Regions from separate parts of the Pelotomaculum sp. FP genome, predicted to be linked through region 3. Evidence: riboswitches for the same ligand, from Rfam matches in the RefSeq annotation. Region 3 holds a riboswitch; each other region holds the start of a gene.
The links. A riboswitch is a leader RNA that binds a small molecule or an ion and turns the genes downstream of it on or off. The one in region 3 is predicted to bind cyclic di-AMP.

Region 1 (3,845 bases), on a different contig from region 3:
CTCGTGGTGAGCACGCCAATCTTGGTATCGTTCTTTAAGTCGGCGATGCTTTTAATTCCCGATTCTGTATAGACAAAGAGCTGGCCTCCGGAAACGTAATACGGGTCTGAGAAATCGACCTGTTGCTTTCTATCCTCGGTTATGGTCATACTGCCTAGAATGGCGTCATACCGCTTGGCCTGCAGTCCGTTAATCAGGCTGTCCCATGGTGCCGTAACAGGTGTTGGCTCCAGGCCCATTTTTTCAGCCAGGGCTTTGCCGATTTCCACGTCGAAGCCGGTCAGGTTATTGCCTTCGTCATAATAGTTAAACGGGCGGTATTGGCCGGAACAGGACCAACTGAATGTTTCTTTAACCTGCTCGCCGGTAGATGGATTTTCGCTTTCTTTAGATCCGCCGCAACCGGCCACGGCGAATACCAGCATGGCCACCAGAATCGCGTATAACAGGGTTTTCCGTATCATAAAATGATTTCGCCTCCCATAAAAATTTTTCTATAAGCTGGTCCTCTTGTCCACCTCCTTAAACTTGCATCTTAAAACATAAAACCCAGGAATATCCCTGGGACTTTGGCAAACTGGCTTTAGCTTGTTTTGCTAACCTATTCTGCCTTGACTTGATATAAGCTTTAAATAACCAGGGGATATTCCGATTACATTCTAAAATTTTATGAATTTCACCTTACTTTGACTTGCAATGGGGAAAAATAGTTAGCGTGACACACAATAACAGACAACTTTATTAATATAATCAAGTTGTTGGTTGTTTTATGATATCATAGTTAGATTACTTGGTCAATATAGCAAATCACCTGACTAAACAAAAGATTTCCAAATTTCTGATGGCCCCTGGCTTTTACAAGGAGGGTATGTACAATTCAGAGATGTCTAACAGTTATTAAGACTCCTTCATTGTATCAATGCCGGTTCGGAACTTATGACCGGGAGGCATGTATGGAGTTTGGGGAATAGCTGCAATAATATAATTTTTTTAGGGGAGCAGCAACTATTTCTTATAGTTCCATGGTGATTATATCAGCCTTGATTGCACCACCGGGGTTAATTATTAATAGAACGTCAATATAAGATTGACCTGGAAAATTTATTATGATATACTGACAACAGACAACCTTATTGAATGATATAAGTTGTCTGTTGTCAGTATATGTTGAATTTAATATTGCTCCTAATTCGCTTAATTCTTCATAAAAAGAAGCGGGGGAACCAATTTACGGGGTGAATCGGTGCTCGACCAGACTCCAACGTGTTGTCGACATCGTAGGGCTACTCTTTCGGCCCGAATCCGTCAGCTAACTTCGTAAGCGTTGAAAGGGAGGAAACAGGCGGTCTACAACCAGCCTTTGACTTGCTTGACCTCTTTTAGCCCCCGGACGTATGCTCCGGGGGTTTTCTGCACTTTATTTCTTGCATTACAAATAAAATTTGAAAGGAGATACTTGTGATGTCCATACCTTCTATTGAGAAATTTGAATTTATGAACGAAGAAAAACAGGCTATTGCGCTTAAACGGGCGGATGATTTAAAAAAGAGAATTAATGATTATCTGGAAAAAAAAGATGAAATAAAGACCGGTTTTGATATGCAGGAAATGATTAATTTTAACAAGGAAAGGCAGCTCGGTTATTTCGACGCCAGCGAAGAAAACTGGCATGACTGGCACTGGCAGATGGCCAACCGGATCAAAGATGTATTTACGCTAGCCCGGCTATTTGGCTTTAATGATGAACAGTGCACTCATATTAGAAGAGTGGGGATGCGTTATCGATGGGCAATATCACCTTACTATGCCTCGCTGATGGAAGGAGACTGCAACCACGACCCGATCCGCATGCAATCGGTACCTTCTATCGATGAGATGGACAGTACCGGTTATGTCGATCCCATGGCCGAGGAATTCACTTCCCCAGCGCCGTGCGTCACCAGGCGCTATCCGGACCGGTTGATTATCAACGTTACCAACCAGTGCGCCATGTATTGCCGCCATTGCCAGAGGCGCAGGAATATCGGCGAGGTGGATCAACACAAGCCACATCAGAATCTAATGGCTGCGTTGGACTATATCCGGGAAAACAAGGAAATTCGCGATGTCCTGATCACAGGCGGCGACGCGCTGCTTCTAAGCGACAGAAAGATAGACTGGCTGCTGGGTGAACTGGATAATATCAAGCATGTGGAAATAAAGCGTCTGGGCACCAGGACCATTGTCACTTTGCCGCAGCGAATCACACCGGAGTTATGTGAGGTTCTTAAGAAACATCCCCCAATTTATATTAATACTCAGTTTAACCATCCACGGGAGATTACACCGGAGAGCAAGCAGGCCTGCGATAGACTGGTTGAAGCCGGTGTGGTTTTAGGGAATCAGGCGGTTCTTTTAAAAGGAATAAACAACGACCCGCACGTTATGAAAAAACTTAACCAGGAACTCTTGAAGATAAGGGTCAAGCCCTATTATATTTTTCAAGCTAAAGCGGTAAAGGGTACACGCCATTTTATTACGTCTGTGGACGAGGGTATTGCAGTTATGGAAAAACTGCGCGGCTATACTTCCGGTTTGGCCGTCCCGACATACATTATCAATGCCCCCAACGGTTACGGAAAAACTCCTGTTATGCCTCCTTATATACTGAACCAAGGAGACGGTAAAGTAAGGATGCGTACGTGGGAAAACAGGTTGCTGGACTACCGTTGCCTGCCCGAAGGAGAATAAATGATTACACCCGCCTGGCACGGTATTGTTATCTATTCCATGGTTTGAGCGGTCCCTGCCATGAGAGACAATGCTTCTTTTATATCTGCCGATTCATTTTCATTGGCAAGCGCGAATAGATAATCACCGACTATGATTTTTGTATTTCCCCTGGGGATAATTTCGGCTTCGCCCCGCTTAATACTTATCAGCAGGCAGTGAGGTGGCCAGGCGATATCCATTATTCTTTTGCCTTCCAGCTTTGAACCAAGACATACGGCAACTTCAATCAGGGTCTTATTGTCCCAACCGGAGTAAATATTGTGATTCTTTTTAACCAGTGACCGCGCCAATAATGTTTCATATATTGGCGCGGTTTTTAAGATATCACTAACCATATAGGCAGTTACCGAAACGATGATTAGCGCTAATAAATGGTCAAAAGAACCTGTCATTTCAGTAATTAGAATACTGCCGGTCACCGGCGCCTTGACAATGGCGGTGAAATAAGCAGCCATGGCCAAAACAACAAAATTATTAAAGAAATGTTGATCAATATGAAAATAGACTATGAGCATATTACCATATATAGCTCCGGCCAGCGATCCGATAACCAGCATCGGCATGAATATTCCTCCCGGTACGCCGGAACCGTAGCTGATCATGGTATATATAAATTTAACAGTAAAAAATATTAATAAAATAGCGATCCCATAGTTGGCCTGTCCAACAGAGTCGATGAGTTTGTTTCCTCCCCCCAGAACTTCAGGCAGGAAAAAACCCAATATCCCACCGAGTATTAAGGCTGGCGCCGACATAAACGTTTTTGGCAGCCAGGTGATCTTATTGTAACCATCCATTGTCTTTGTCAGCGTCCGGTTAAAGAGAAAGCCTAAAAACCCGCAGATGAAACCAAGACCAACAACATAAATGTAGTAATTATGCGGTAACACAACGAGATCATGGAAGTTAAAGACAGGTTTTTGGCCGAAGACTTGTTGGGTTATTAAATCGGCTGTTAGCGATGCTGCCATAGCCGACATCAAGACAGCCGGGGAAAAGTTTTTGTGCAATTCTTCAAGCGCAAAGATTACTCCAGCGAGCGGCGCATTAAAAGCTGCTGCTAAACCAGCGCT
Region 2 (3,845 bases), on a different contig from region 3:
AGAAGAATGAAAAAGGTATTGATTATTGAAGACGACCAATGTATTGCGGAACTGGAAAGAGACTATCTGGAAATAGACGGATTTGAAACGGATATTGAACTAAACGGAAGAACAGGACTGCAGCGTGCTTTGCAAGGAAACTACGCGATTATCATATTAGATGTCATGCTGCCTGAAATAGACGGTTTTGAAATCTGCAGGACAATACGCAATAGGAGTAATGTACCTATCATTATTGTCTCTGCCAAAAAAGAAGATATTGATAAAATCAGAGGATTGGGGCTAGGAGCTGATGATTACATGACTAAACCTTTCAGTCCTGCCGAACTGGTTGCAAGAATTAAATCCCATCTTGCCCGCTATAATCGCCTTGTTGATCAAAAAGTTGTCAATCGCCCCGAAGAAATAAAAATTAAAGGACTGGTAATCAATAAAAGCTCCCGGCGTGTTCACCTGAATGGCCAGGAAATTCCATTTACCGCCAAAGAATTTGATCTGTTGGTCTTCTTGGCTGAGAACCCTGATCGGGTGTTCAGTAAAGAACATATTTTTGAAAAGATCTGGGGTGTGGATAATGTGGGAGAGATTGCGACAGTAGCCGTTCACATCCGGAGAATCCGTGAAAAAATAGAAGAAGATACATCTAATCCGGATTATATTGAAACCATATGGGGTACAGGATATCGTTTTAATATTTCCTGATTTCGATTAAGCAATGACCTATCAATAAGTTAAAATTAGGTACCCGGTATCTTATTCTTTATTCTGGTAAATGACCTGCTTGGGATAGGGGATTTCGATACCGGCCCGGTCCAGCGCGTACTTAAAGCGCTTGCGCAGCTCTCTTTCTACAGCCCAGTGTTCACCCGGCAAAGTAGGCGCCACGGCGCGAATATCTACCGATGAAAGCCCCAGTTCAATAACGCCCTGCACCTGGGGCACATCAATAATGGCTTCGATTTCCCGGCAGGCTGCTTCACACTCATCTTTCAATACCTTGATGGCCTGGTCGATATCTTCTTCGTAGGCGATACCCACCGTTACCTGGGCCAGCATGGGTCCCCGGTTGTAGTTGGTCACCTGGGTAATCCCCCCGTTGGGGATGATGCTAAGCTCACCGGTCCACTGGCGGATCTTACAGGTGCGCAGCCCTATTTCCTCCACGGTGCCGGTTACCGCGTCTATTTGCACAAAGTCGCCCACACTAAACTGGTCTTCAAATAATATAAAGAACCCGCTGATGACATCCTTGACCAGGTTTTGCGCGCCGAAACCTACCGCCAGGCCAAGGATACCGGCGCTGGCCAGGATGGCGCTGGTGTTAACGTTGAAAATTTGCAGGATCATCAGGCAGGCCATGAAGAAAACGAGGTAAGTGATGGCGCTACGCAGCAGTATTTCCAGGGTTTGCGCCCGGCGGCCGGTCGTTTCGTGATTATCAAAAACCTGCTTCACAACCAACTGGCCGAAATTAATGGCCAGCTTCGCTCCAACCAGGATCCCGATGATTTTTAACACTTTGGCGCCCAGCGTTTTTAAATCGTCCGGTGAAATGAGCTTCACATTGAAAATTTCCAGGATCACTATAGCCGCTATAAAATAACCCCCATAGAGGATTATTGTCTGCAGTAAAATACGCGCCGAACGTATAGCTTCGTCAGAAATAACCCCCTTCTCTGCCTGCTCGCTATCGCCCTGCCCGCTTTCTCTCAATACCCGGTTCGAGAAGCGGTAAAGCACCTTGATAAGGATGTACGTAAAAACTAATACTAAAACGGATAATACCAGGTCGTATAAGAAAATTTGCATCTGATCGGGGATAAACAGATCCTTAATCCAGTCCATATATAACTCCAGCTGCTTATCGATAATTGTAGCCACCTCGCAATAAAACAAGACTATTGTCGGATATTATATCACAAAAATTTCCGATTTCCCATATGGCTCAGCATTTCCTTCAGCAGTAATTAAACAACCCTGCAAGGCTAAATTTTTAAAACTCAGGCATAAAAAGTGCATGTATCCGTTTACAATGCCATAACTCCGGTATACTGCCATATGCTACCATATATCTCATTTGACATAAGAAATATTTATAACTAAAATTACATCAAGACATATTGAATATCAAAGACCATTCTATCAGCGCCGAGTCTTCCCAAAAGGAAGAGCGGGGGAACCAATTTTTGGGGTTAATCTGTTTGAGACGTGTACATTTCACATCTCAAATGGTAGGGCTACCCTTAGTCCGCATCCGTCAGCTAACCTCGTAGGCGTACAAGGGAAGAATTGGGCTGTATATTTTTTTGGCCGGATCTTTCTTCCGGCCATTTTATTTTCAATATACTTCCTTTTTATTCTTCCTTAACCCCATTGTTACCCTAATGCTGTTTAGCCGGGGGAGAAAAATTGACAGGAGGTATTTAACCTATGAATGCAAAAATCTTATCCCTACAATCCAGAAACACTGTAGACTGGATGGATTGGCGATGGCAAATGAAGCACAGGCTCCAGTCGGTGGAAGAACTGGCCGAATATATCGACTTCAATAATGAGAAGATACGGGATATCCAGATGGCCTGCGATGTCTTCCCTATGTCCATCACCCCCTATTATGCATCGTTGATCAACAAGGATGACCCCAGGTGTCCCATTCGTATGCAGTGCATACCAAATCCCCAGGAACTTATAGAGGGACGCGGCGATATGGACGATCCTTTACATGAGGACGCAGATTCTCCCGTACCCGGCCTGACCCACCGCTACCCCGACCGGGTGCTCCTGCTTGTCACCAACGAGTGTTCCATGTACTGCCGGCACTGTACCCGCAAGCGCAAAGTGGGCGACAACAACAGGTGCACAACGGAAAAGGATATTGACCTTGGCGTTGAATACATTAAAGCCCACCCGGAAATACGTGATGTCCTGCTGTCGGGAGGAGATCCTTTTATACTTTCCACCAACCATTTGGAACGAATCATCCGCAAGGTGAAGGAAATTCCACATGTACAGGTAATTCGCATTGGGACCCGTACCCCGGTGGTCATGCCGCAAAGGATTACTGACGAGCTGGTCAGGATGCTCAAGAAATATCATCCTGTCTGGATCAATACTCATTTCAACCACCCGCGTGAATTCACGCCTGAAGCTGTCCAGGCCCTGGCCAGGCTGGCCGATGCCGGAATTCCCTTGGGCAACCAGACGGTCCTGTTGAGAGGCGTCAACGACTGCCCGGTGATTATCAAGAAACTGTCGCACCTCCTGGTGAAAAACCGTGTTCGTCCATATTATCTTTATCAGTGCGACTTATCCCGGGGCATCGAACATTTCCGTACTCCTGTAGCCAAAGGGATAGAAATCATGGAAGCGCTAATCGGCCATACTTCCGGTTTTGCCGTACCCACTTACGTTGTGGACGCGCCGGGAGGAGGCGGCAAAATCCCGGTCCTGCCTAATTACCAGCTGTCAATGACCAACACCAAAACTGTATTGCGCAACTACGAGGGCGTCATATGTGTCTACGAGGAACCCCAAAACCCTGGTTCCGGTTGCTCCCCCACCTGCTCCTTGTGTAAGGAACACATTATCAGGCATGAACCGGTCGGCCTGCAAAAGCTGTTTGACCCATCCAACCTGACTGTAAGCCTGGTGCCGGAAGGAAACCGGCGCAAAGCTCGCTATACCGCTCGTAAAGGAGAAGCTCATGTCTATCGAAATCAAAAAAAATGAAGATATTTACTTGGATCGCTGGGAAATCATAGAGGGCAATGCTTTTGACTGCCGTATTCTGGTTTCACCCTATAACCGGCGAATTACTGTCTATGAATTCAACCTTACACGGGACC
Region 3 (3,845 bases):
GGCAGGCGCCGCCTATGCGGCAACAGCAAAAACACCGGCAGAAATAACAGCCGAATTGACAGGTAAAACAGTTTCGGAGCTTTACAATGAGCGTGCCGCAGGAAAGACCTACGGCACAATAGCAAATGAAGCAGGCAAACTGGATGAGTTTAAACACAAATGCTTGAGCAAAAGAAAATCATGCTTGACCAGCGAGTAGAGGACGGCAGGCTTACACAGGAACAGGCAGACAACATTTATAACAATCTACAGAACCGCCAGGCTGCCTGTAACGGAAACGGCAATGCCGGAATGGGCAAGAATTACGGCGCAGGCTTTGGACAGGGCAAAGGTATTGGTAACGGAACCGGTGTTTGCGATGGAAGTGGTATGGGCAATGCGAATGGCAAGGGTAACGGAAATGGTTCAATGAAAAACGGCGAGGGTATGGGCTTCGGACACGGATTAAACAGGTAGTTGCCCGAACAGATCAACCAGGCAACCGGCAGAGCCCAGGCAAACCGCATGGCCTGCCGGTTGGGTCGAATTTCATAATAAACTCAGACATTAATGCAGCTCGGGCGGCAACCCCCCTGCTCTCTAGACAATGATCCGCTTTCCGCATAATATGATAGCAAACTTTAAGAATACACATTGAAAAGGGGCATTTCGATTTAAATAATTTGAATCGAAATGCCCCTTTTACACAGTATTTGCAAATTAATTTTACCTTACGATCAAAATTGGTTTTTCAATACCAAGCGTAACTTTGCGGGTTACACTGCCTAATAAATTAAGCACGCCGCTCATTCCGCTGGATCCCATGATCACAAGATCAATATCATGAGAATTTACATAATTGACAATCTCTTCAGAAGGATTCCCCTCAACCGAATGGATGCTGACCTTATTCGACATATCCTCAAGCATGTTTTGGGCTTCGTTTAAAATTTTGCTGGATATTATCCTGCTTTCTTTTTGATAATTTTCGATAAGTTCCGGTGAAAATTTATAAGGATTAGACGGATAATCAATTTTAGAGACTTCCAATACATTTAATATCATAATTTCACTGCCGAATGCGCCTGCTATTTCTTTTGCTTTTTCAATAGCCAGATCCGAAAATTTTGAGCCGTCAACCGGTACGAGTATTTTTTTAAACATAATTCATGCCTCTCCTTCAAAGTAATATGAACAACTGGAGACTTATCATTCTTTCTAAATAATATTTTAAAATGTTTTTGTATGTTATGCAATGAAAATAAGTTTAAGTCAAAACTGTATCGGCACCGATCCTATTGGAGTGCATGCGCGCCCCGTTGGAATGAACTCTGTTATAATCCAACAAGTTACTCATCAACTTCAAAAACATGGGTATTATTGACAAAGTTCAAGGCCACAGCTTCCTCCATAGTGTAGATACCTTTGTCTTTACCCATCAACCATTTGGCAGCATAAATAGCTCCTTGTCCAAAAGCCGCCCTATTTAATGATTCATGTACTATCCGTATGGTCTGATTGGGAAGGCCAAAAATCACTTCATGTTTACCGACTATCCCCCCAACGCGGATGGAATTCACATGTTGCCTTTTATCAAGACCCAGGTCTTCCGCAATCCTCAAAGCTGTTCCAGAAACATCCCTTTTATCACGGAAATGCTCTTCGATAATTTCGATATCAGCGTGGGGAGCGATCCTTTGCAGTACTTTAGAAGCCTCGATCAAGAAATTAATGCCCAGAGTGATGTTAGGAGAATACAACACCGCCGTTTGCTTGCCCAGCGCCTTTAACTGCTCCAGATGAAATCTATCATATTTTGAGATAGCCGACACGATGCGAGTTCCATACTGGGCCGCTTGTTCATAATTCTCAATCGCACTGGCAGATGAAAAGTCAATGATTACATCCACATGATTATCTTGATAAAAAGCTTCGGAATCTATATCTTCTATAGAATAGATCATTCCTTCATTATGATCAAAGCCTAACAAGCGGCTTGCATATTTGCCTTCCATGGCTGTTGATTTTCTCAATACCCAGCTTAACTCGCAGATTTCATCTTTTATGATCTCTTTGGCCACCACTGACCCCGTCCTGCCAAAGCCGAACATCCCAATCGTAATTTTCAAGCGGCATACCTCCTGACTTTTATTCTGATTGCTCGCAGCTTCATGCAGCCATTATTTAGCCACCCCATTCCAGGAACACAAAGCCCCCGGCATATATCTTCCGGGGGTAAAAGAGGTCAAGCAGGCCCAAGCCTGGTTATAGACCGCCTGTTTCCTCCCTTTCAACGCCTACGAAGTTAGCTGACGGATTCGGGCCGAAAGAGTAGCCCTACGATGCCGGCAACCGGTTGAAGTCCGGCCGACTATCGATTCACCCCCGGAAATTGGTTCCCCCGCTTCTCCTAAAGAAGAATTAAGCGAATATGGAGTAATATTAAGTTTAATACATACTGACAACTTATGTAATATACTAAGGTTGTCTGTTGTGAGTATATCACAATAAATTTTCCAGGTCAATCTTATATCGGCGGACTCGCGGCCAAGCATGATTTGGCAAAAAGATACATCAAAACCTATCTGTCATAAGCCAGAACAAATTCATATATTGTAAACCGGGATGAAGATTTTTCATTTTTTATGGAAGGCACTGTCTTCTGAAGGCAGGTAACGTATTAGAAATAAAACTTGGAAAGCTCACCCGTGGGCCCTGGGATTCGTCGCTGGTTGTTGTCTACGGGAGGAGGTAAGTATGACTGATAAGTTTGAACTGGTGCTTTTTTCGACCGATCCTGTATTCATCCGGCAAGCGGTTGCCGCAGGGATTGACAGCATCATGGTTGACTGGGAATCCCTGAACAAGGAACAGCGACAAGCTCTGGCCGATACCCAAATTAATTATGATACCCTTGAAGACTTGCGACGGGTTCGGGCCTGCACCGAAGCGAAGGTCATTTGCCGGATAAACGGTTACGGCACGACAACAGCAGAAGAAGTGGCGCAGGCTGTTAAAGCTGGAGCAGATGAAATTCTGCTCCCCATGGTCCGGACGTTGGAAGAAGTTGAAATGGTTCTGGACTGGGCCGGAGGCCGTTGTGGAGTGGGTATTTTAGTTGAGACCGTTGCCGCGCTTAAGCTTGCCGGACAATTAGCCCGCCTGCCGTTATCCCGGGTCTACGCCGGCTTAAACGATCTGGCCATTGAGCGAAAAACACCAAATATCTTTACTGCCCTGGTTGATGGAACGGTTGAGAATACCCGGCCTTTTTTCACAGTTCCATTCGGCTTTGGCGGGCTTACCTTGCCGGAACGCGGCCACCCCATCCCCTGCCGCCTGCTCATTGCTGAAATGGCCAGGCTGGGCTGCCGTTACAGTTTTTTACGGCGCTCTTTTCACAGGGATATCCGGGGGCGTGATATGGCCGCCGAGATTCACCGCCTTCTTGGAGCGCTGAAAGAAGCACAACAGAGGTCGCCTGAGGACGTGGCCCGGGACCGGCACGCTCTCGAAAACGCGGTCCGGGCCTGGCGCGGCGTGATGTCGCGGTCCAGGGACAGAAAGGAGCCCCTCTGTTATGCATGAACTACAGGGCAGGCACGTACTGGTTACCGGAGCGGCAGGGTTTATTGGCGCCAATCTGGTTCAGGCGCTGCTCCGGTACGGCGCTGAAGTCCATGCAATTATCCGACCGAACTCAAACTTGTGGAGAATTGAAAAACTACTTCCTGATTTATACCTTCATGCAGTAGACATAACTGACCGTGAAGGGCTGAAAAAAATAGTGCTGGAAACAAGCCCGGAAATTATTTATCATCTCGCGGCACAGGGCGTATCTCCTGCTTTTCAGGAGCGCTACGAGA
Region 4 (3,845 bases), on a different contig from region 3:
ATAGGTCGTGAAATTCAAGTCGTCATCGAATGAGTGGACAGACTGATCCGGCTTAAAAGCAACGTAGGTCACTTGTATAGAGAGTGTTCCTTCTACAATAACTTTGTTGGGGACAACACTAACGTTTCTAACTTTGGCGTCTGCTGTTTTTGACAGAATTTTTTCTACATCCGGCTTCGCTTCAGGAACTTCAATCTGTCCCTTGACTACGGTCTGGACTCTATTTTCACCCTGGACCAGATTGACTTTAAGCCGTTCGGTTCCAGCCATATTTACTCCTCCTTTCAAAACTTTTCTATACTAATATATGAGGGTGATTCAAAAAAGTGCTAAAAACGTAGCGTAAACGAAAAAACGAAAGAAAGAGGAACCAGGTCCTCTTTCTTTCGCTGCTAATTATTACTCTTTTTTGTAAAAAAAGGGTACGTTCATCTGAGCCCTAAGAAGGGGCGGCCGGATCTAGCCATTAAACATCTGCACAAACATCTTGCCGTAAGGGCCTCCGCTGACTACACCTATCCCTACTTTGGTGTAGTTGCTGTTTAAGATATTGGCCCGGTGCCCCGACGAGTTCATTAAATTTGCGTGAGCGCTGCTAACCGTGGAAGCTCCGGCCAGGTTCTCTCCGGCATAGCTGTACTGCACGCCATACTTCTTCATCATATCGAACGGCGAACCGTAGGTGGGCGAAGTGTGGCTGAAATATCCATTGTCAATCATATCCTGGGCCTTCATCCGGGCCAGTTTGACCAGGGTCGGGTCGCTTTGCAGGGGCTTCAGTCCCGCTTTTGCCCGCTCCTGGTTGACCAGATTAAGCATCTGCTGCTCGTCGGCGGTCAGACCGCTGTCCGTGGTAGGTGTTGTGGGTGTTGTGGGTGTTGTAGGTGTTGTAGGTGTTGTGGGTGTTGTGGGTGTTGTGGGTGTTGTGGGTGTTGTGGGTGTTGTGGGTGTTGTGGGCGTAGTTGGAGTTGTCGGCGTAGTTGGGGTTGACTGAGAACCTGACACCGGCTTGATAAACATCTGTACAAACATCTTGCCGTAGGGCCCCCCGCTGACCACCCCAATACCTACTTTGGTGTAGTTGCTGTTTAAGATATTGGCCCGGTGCCCCGACGAGTTCATTAAATTTGCGTGAGCGCTGCTAACCGTGGAAGCTCCGGCCAGGTTCTCTCCGGCGTAGCTGTATTGCACCCCATACTTCTTCATCATATCGAACGGCGAACCGTAGGTGGGCGAAGTGTGGCTGAAATATCCATTGTCAATCATATCCTGGGCTTTCATCCGGGCCAGTTTGACCAGGGTCGGGTCGCTTTGCAGGGGCTTCAGTCCCGCTTTTGCCCGCTCCTGGTTGACCAGATTAAGCATCTGCTGCTCGTCGGCGGTCAGACCGCTGTCCGTTGGCGCCGGGGATTCTACCGGTGGCTGTGAAGGAGTGGTAACTACCTTTTTCCCTCCGGCAAACATCTGCACGATAATCTTGTAATTACCGCTGGTGATCACCCCAACTCCAACCTGGTCAAAATTGCTGCTCAGCATTTTGGCCCGCGTTGTACCTGAATTCTGCAGCGCGCTAAAGGCTGAACCGATAGTTGGAGCTTTGGCAATGTTTTCTTCCGCGTAAACAAACTCGATCTGAGCAGCCTTCATCATATCCTGCTGAGACCCGTAGGTAGGCGAAGTGTGGCTGAAGTAACCGTTGGAGGCCATGTCCTGGGCTTTTATCCGGGCCAGGCCCGAAAGCGCCGGATTTACCGTGAGTTTCGCCAGACCGGCGTTCGTCCGGGCCTGGTTGATCAGATCGACCATCTGTGATTCATCGGTAGTCAGGGGGACATAGGCGTCTGCCGCCAGGGCTGTTCCCGTTAAGCCCAGGGTCAGCAGCAAGGCAAAAAGGAACATAAACACTAAGGATCTCGGCCTTAGGCCTTTTGACTGGAAGCTCATTAGTTGATTTTCCCCTTTCTTTGTGCCTCCGGAGTTAGCTGACGGGTTCGGTAAAAAGAATAAACCTACCCTTTGAGAGGTGGGACGTTAGACGTGAGATCTGGGAAGTTGGGTGGTAATGCAGCCGTTGGGACATTTGCCGCAGACAACGGAGCGCCTGTCATTTTTCCTCCAACACCCGCTTAATTGGCTGTTTAAATTTCCGCTTTCCGCAACTTTCGTTTAATGTCTCATTTTCTTGTTCTCATGTCCTGGCGCACAACTCAATGGGATTCACCCCTGAGATTGGTTCCTCCGTACCCAAATTTATTGAGATTCGGCCTTTATTCAGTCATCAAGCGCCAGTTAGCTGGTTATTTGGAAAGCTGCGCTATGCGCCCTTGCCAATTACAGCTGCCGGGCCTGCGACTAACATGGTAAAATAAAAATAGGCATGAACAAGATAATGCTTGTACAGCCTACTATACCTGCTAAAGGGACGCGATGGCAAAGCCGGTAATATTAGTTCAAGACCTAAAATATTAGCAACTAAGGTACTTAACTACTGACCTTTCAAATTAACACCTAATTAGAAATAGATGTTAAAATGTAGCAACCTGGCTTATAAAAGCTAAACAAATCTGATCTATACAGGATAATTCAGATTTTCAATGGTTTTTTTATTCTTCTCTCAACATATTCAGGTATTTTCATAGCAGTTCCAAACCTGCTTTTACTGGAAGCGGTTGACAACCGCAGCTTCAATATTCAGGATCTTTAATAAAGTTTCGGCATCTCTCGCAGAAGGACCTGTCAGGAACACTCTGGCCTGTCCGCCGGTGATCAGTTTCCGTATGGTTTCAAGGACCTGTATCTCAGGTGTCCTGTCGGTCTGGAGAGCGTCCTCCCCGTCTCCTCGCAGCGCCGCGACGAACCCATTGTTATAGCCAAGGTTGCTGCCTTCAGCATAACCCTTATCATAACCGGACTCAAAACCCTGGTTGTATCCAAGGTTATAGCCAAGGTTCTTGCCGGCCAGATATGCTTCTTCAGTTAATTTCTTTTTACCAAGCCGGTGGTTTTCCTGACAGCCACGAGCAAAGCTCTTTTCGAAACCACCGGATATGTTATTGCTCATGGTCACCGCCCTTTACCGATGCGCTTAATTCCTGTTCAAACCATAGCATCGGGATAACGCCTTTACGGGCGCCAGTTTTTGATTGCATTGGGGGTGTAAAAAACCGCTCCTAAACCCTCTGTGAGTACCAGACACTCCTGTCCATCCGCCCCATCGACAAAACAGGTCAGAATAAACAATTTTTTCTTCAGCCCTTTTCGAAACCTCTTTAATAACAGTTCATCGAGGTTGTTTAGTTTACCAATCACCTGCCTGGAACCCATAACCACCAGGGAATACCGGCCGTCAGCCTGCCTGTTGAGGGAAATCTGTACAGGTGTTTCACGGCCTTTACCAGACATCTGATGTATCCCTTCAAGATACTGCCGTGCTACCGCTATGGCCTCTTCTCTGTTATTAAATTTGGGACCAATCGCTGGAATGTTTTCTCCCAAAAAAGTCAAGGCAGCGTCGCCTGAGAAAACTGACCGGTAAACCATATGGTAAGCCTCCTCGGTTATTAATATATGGCCGGGATGGCCTAAAGGTGAGGCGGCTTAAATCAAAACTTTAATACTTGCCTGACCTTCACAAACACTAAAATTCAAATCCCAGGCGATCCATCACATTGCTAATCCGGTTAAAAATGGTCAACTTATCCGACCCTGCGAACAACAAGCCCACCGCTTTCCGTTCCTGGTCCAGGATCAAAGCTCCGCTGTCACCCGGTTGGGATATCAACTCGGTAACAACCTGATCGGAAAACCATACCTTCTCATCTTTGTCCATCTCGACCTGCAGCACT

Region 1: linked by a shared signal. The riboswitch ahead of eam (glutamate 2,3-aminomutase) and the one ahead of Psfp_RS11305 (dihydrodipicolinate reductase C-terminal domain-containing protein) in region 3 are both predicted to bind cyclic di-AMP.
Region 2: linked by a shared signal. The riboswitch ahead of ablA (lysine 2,3-aminomutase) and the one ahead of Psfp_RS11305 (dihydrodipicolinate reductase C-terminal domain-containing protein) in region 3 are both predicted to bind cyclic di-AMP.
Region 4: linked by a shared signal. The riboswitch ahead of Psfp_RS22110 (CAP domain-containing protein) and the one ahead of Psfp_RS11305 (dihydrodipicolinate reductase C-terminal domain-containing protein) in region 3 are both predicted to bind cyclic di-AMP.

What each region holds. Positions count from the first base shown of each region.
Region 1 is NZ_QFGB01000020.1:53,823-57,667, forward strand. Features, by position in the region: gene Psfp_RS09905 (ABC transporter substrate-binding protein) at 1-464, opposite strand, end outside; cyclic di-AMP (ydaO/yuaA leader) riboswitch at 1,182-1,340, shown strand; gene eam (glutamate 2,3-aminomutase) at 1,462-2,730, shown strand; gene Psfp_RS09915 (ClC family H(+)/Cl(-) exchange transporter) at 2,763-3,845, opposite strand, start outside.
Region 2 is NZ_QFGB01000032.1:34,731-38,575, forward strand. Features, by position in the region: gene Psfp_RS13025 (response regulator transcription factor) at 7-702, shown strand; gene Psfp_RS13030 (mechanosensitive ion channel family protein) at 754-1,845, opposite strand; cyclic di-AMP (ydaO/yuaA leader) riboswitch at 2,137-2,291, shown strand; gene ablA (lysine 2,3-aminomutase) at 2,431-3,729, shown strand; gene ablB (putative beta-lysine N-acetyltransferase) at 3,704-3,845, shown strand, end outside.
Region 3 is NZ_QFGB01000025.1:33,830-37,674, reverse strand. Features, by position in the region: gene Psfp_RS22650 (hypothetical protein) at 1-199, shown strand, start outside; gene Psfp_RS22645 (DUF2680 domain-containing protein) at 160-456, shown strand; gene Psfp_RS11310 (universal stress protein) at 706-1,143, opposite strand; gene Psfp_RS11305 (dihydrodipicolinate reductase C-terminal domain-containing protein) at 1,329-2,108, opposite strand; cyclic di-AMP (ydaO/yuaA leader) riboswitch at 2,258-2,417, opposite strand; gene Psfp_RS11300 (aldolase/citrate lyase family protein) at 2,737-3,567, shown strand; gene Psfp_RS11295 (NAD-dependent epimerase/dehydratase family protein) at 3,560-3,845, shown strand, end outside.
Region 4 is NZ_QFGB01000005.1:14,706-18,550, reverse strand. Features, by position in the region: gene Psfp_RS03315 (SPOCS domain-containing protein) at 1-270, opposite strand, end outside; gene Psfp_RS22110 (CAP domain-containing protein) at 460-1,884, opposite strand; cyclic di-AMP (ydaO/yuaA leader) riboswitch at 1,952-2,276, opposite strand; gene Psfp_RS03305 (hypothetical protein) at 2,657-3,061, opposite strand; gene Psfp_RS03300 (hypothetical protein) at 3,124-3,540, opposite strand; gene Psfp_RS03295 (hypothetical protein) at 3,638-3,845, opposite strand, start outside.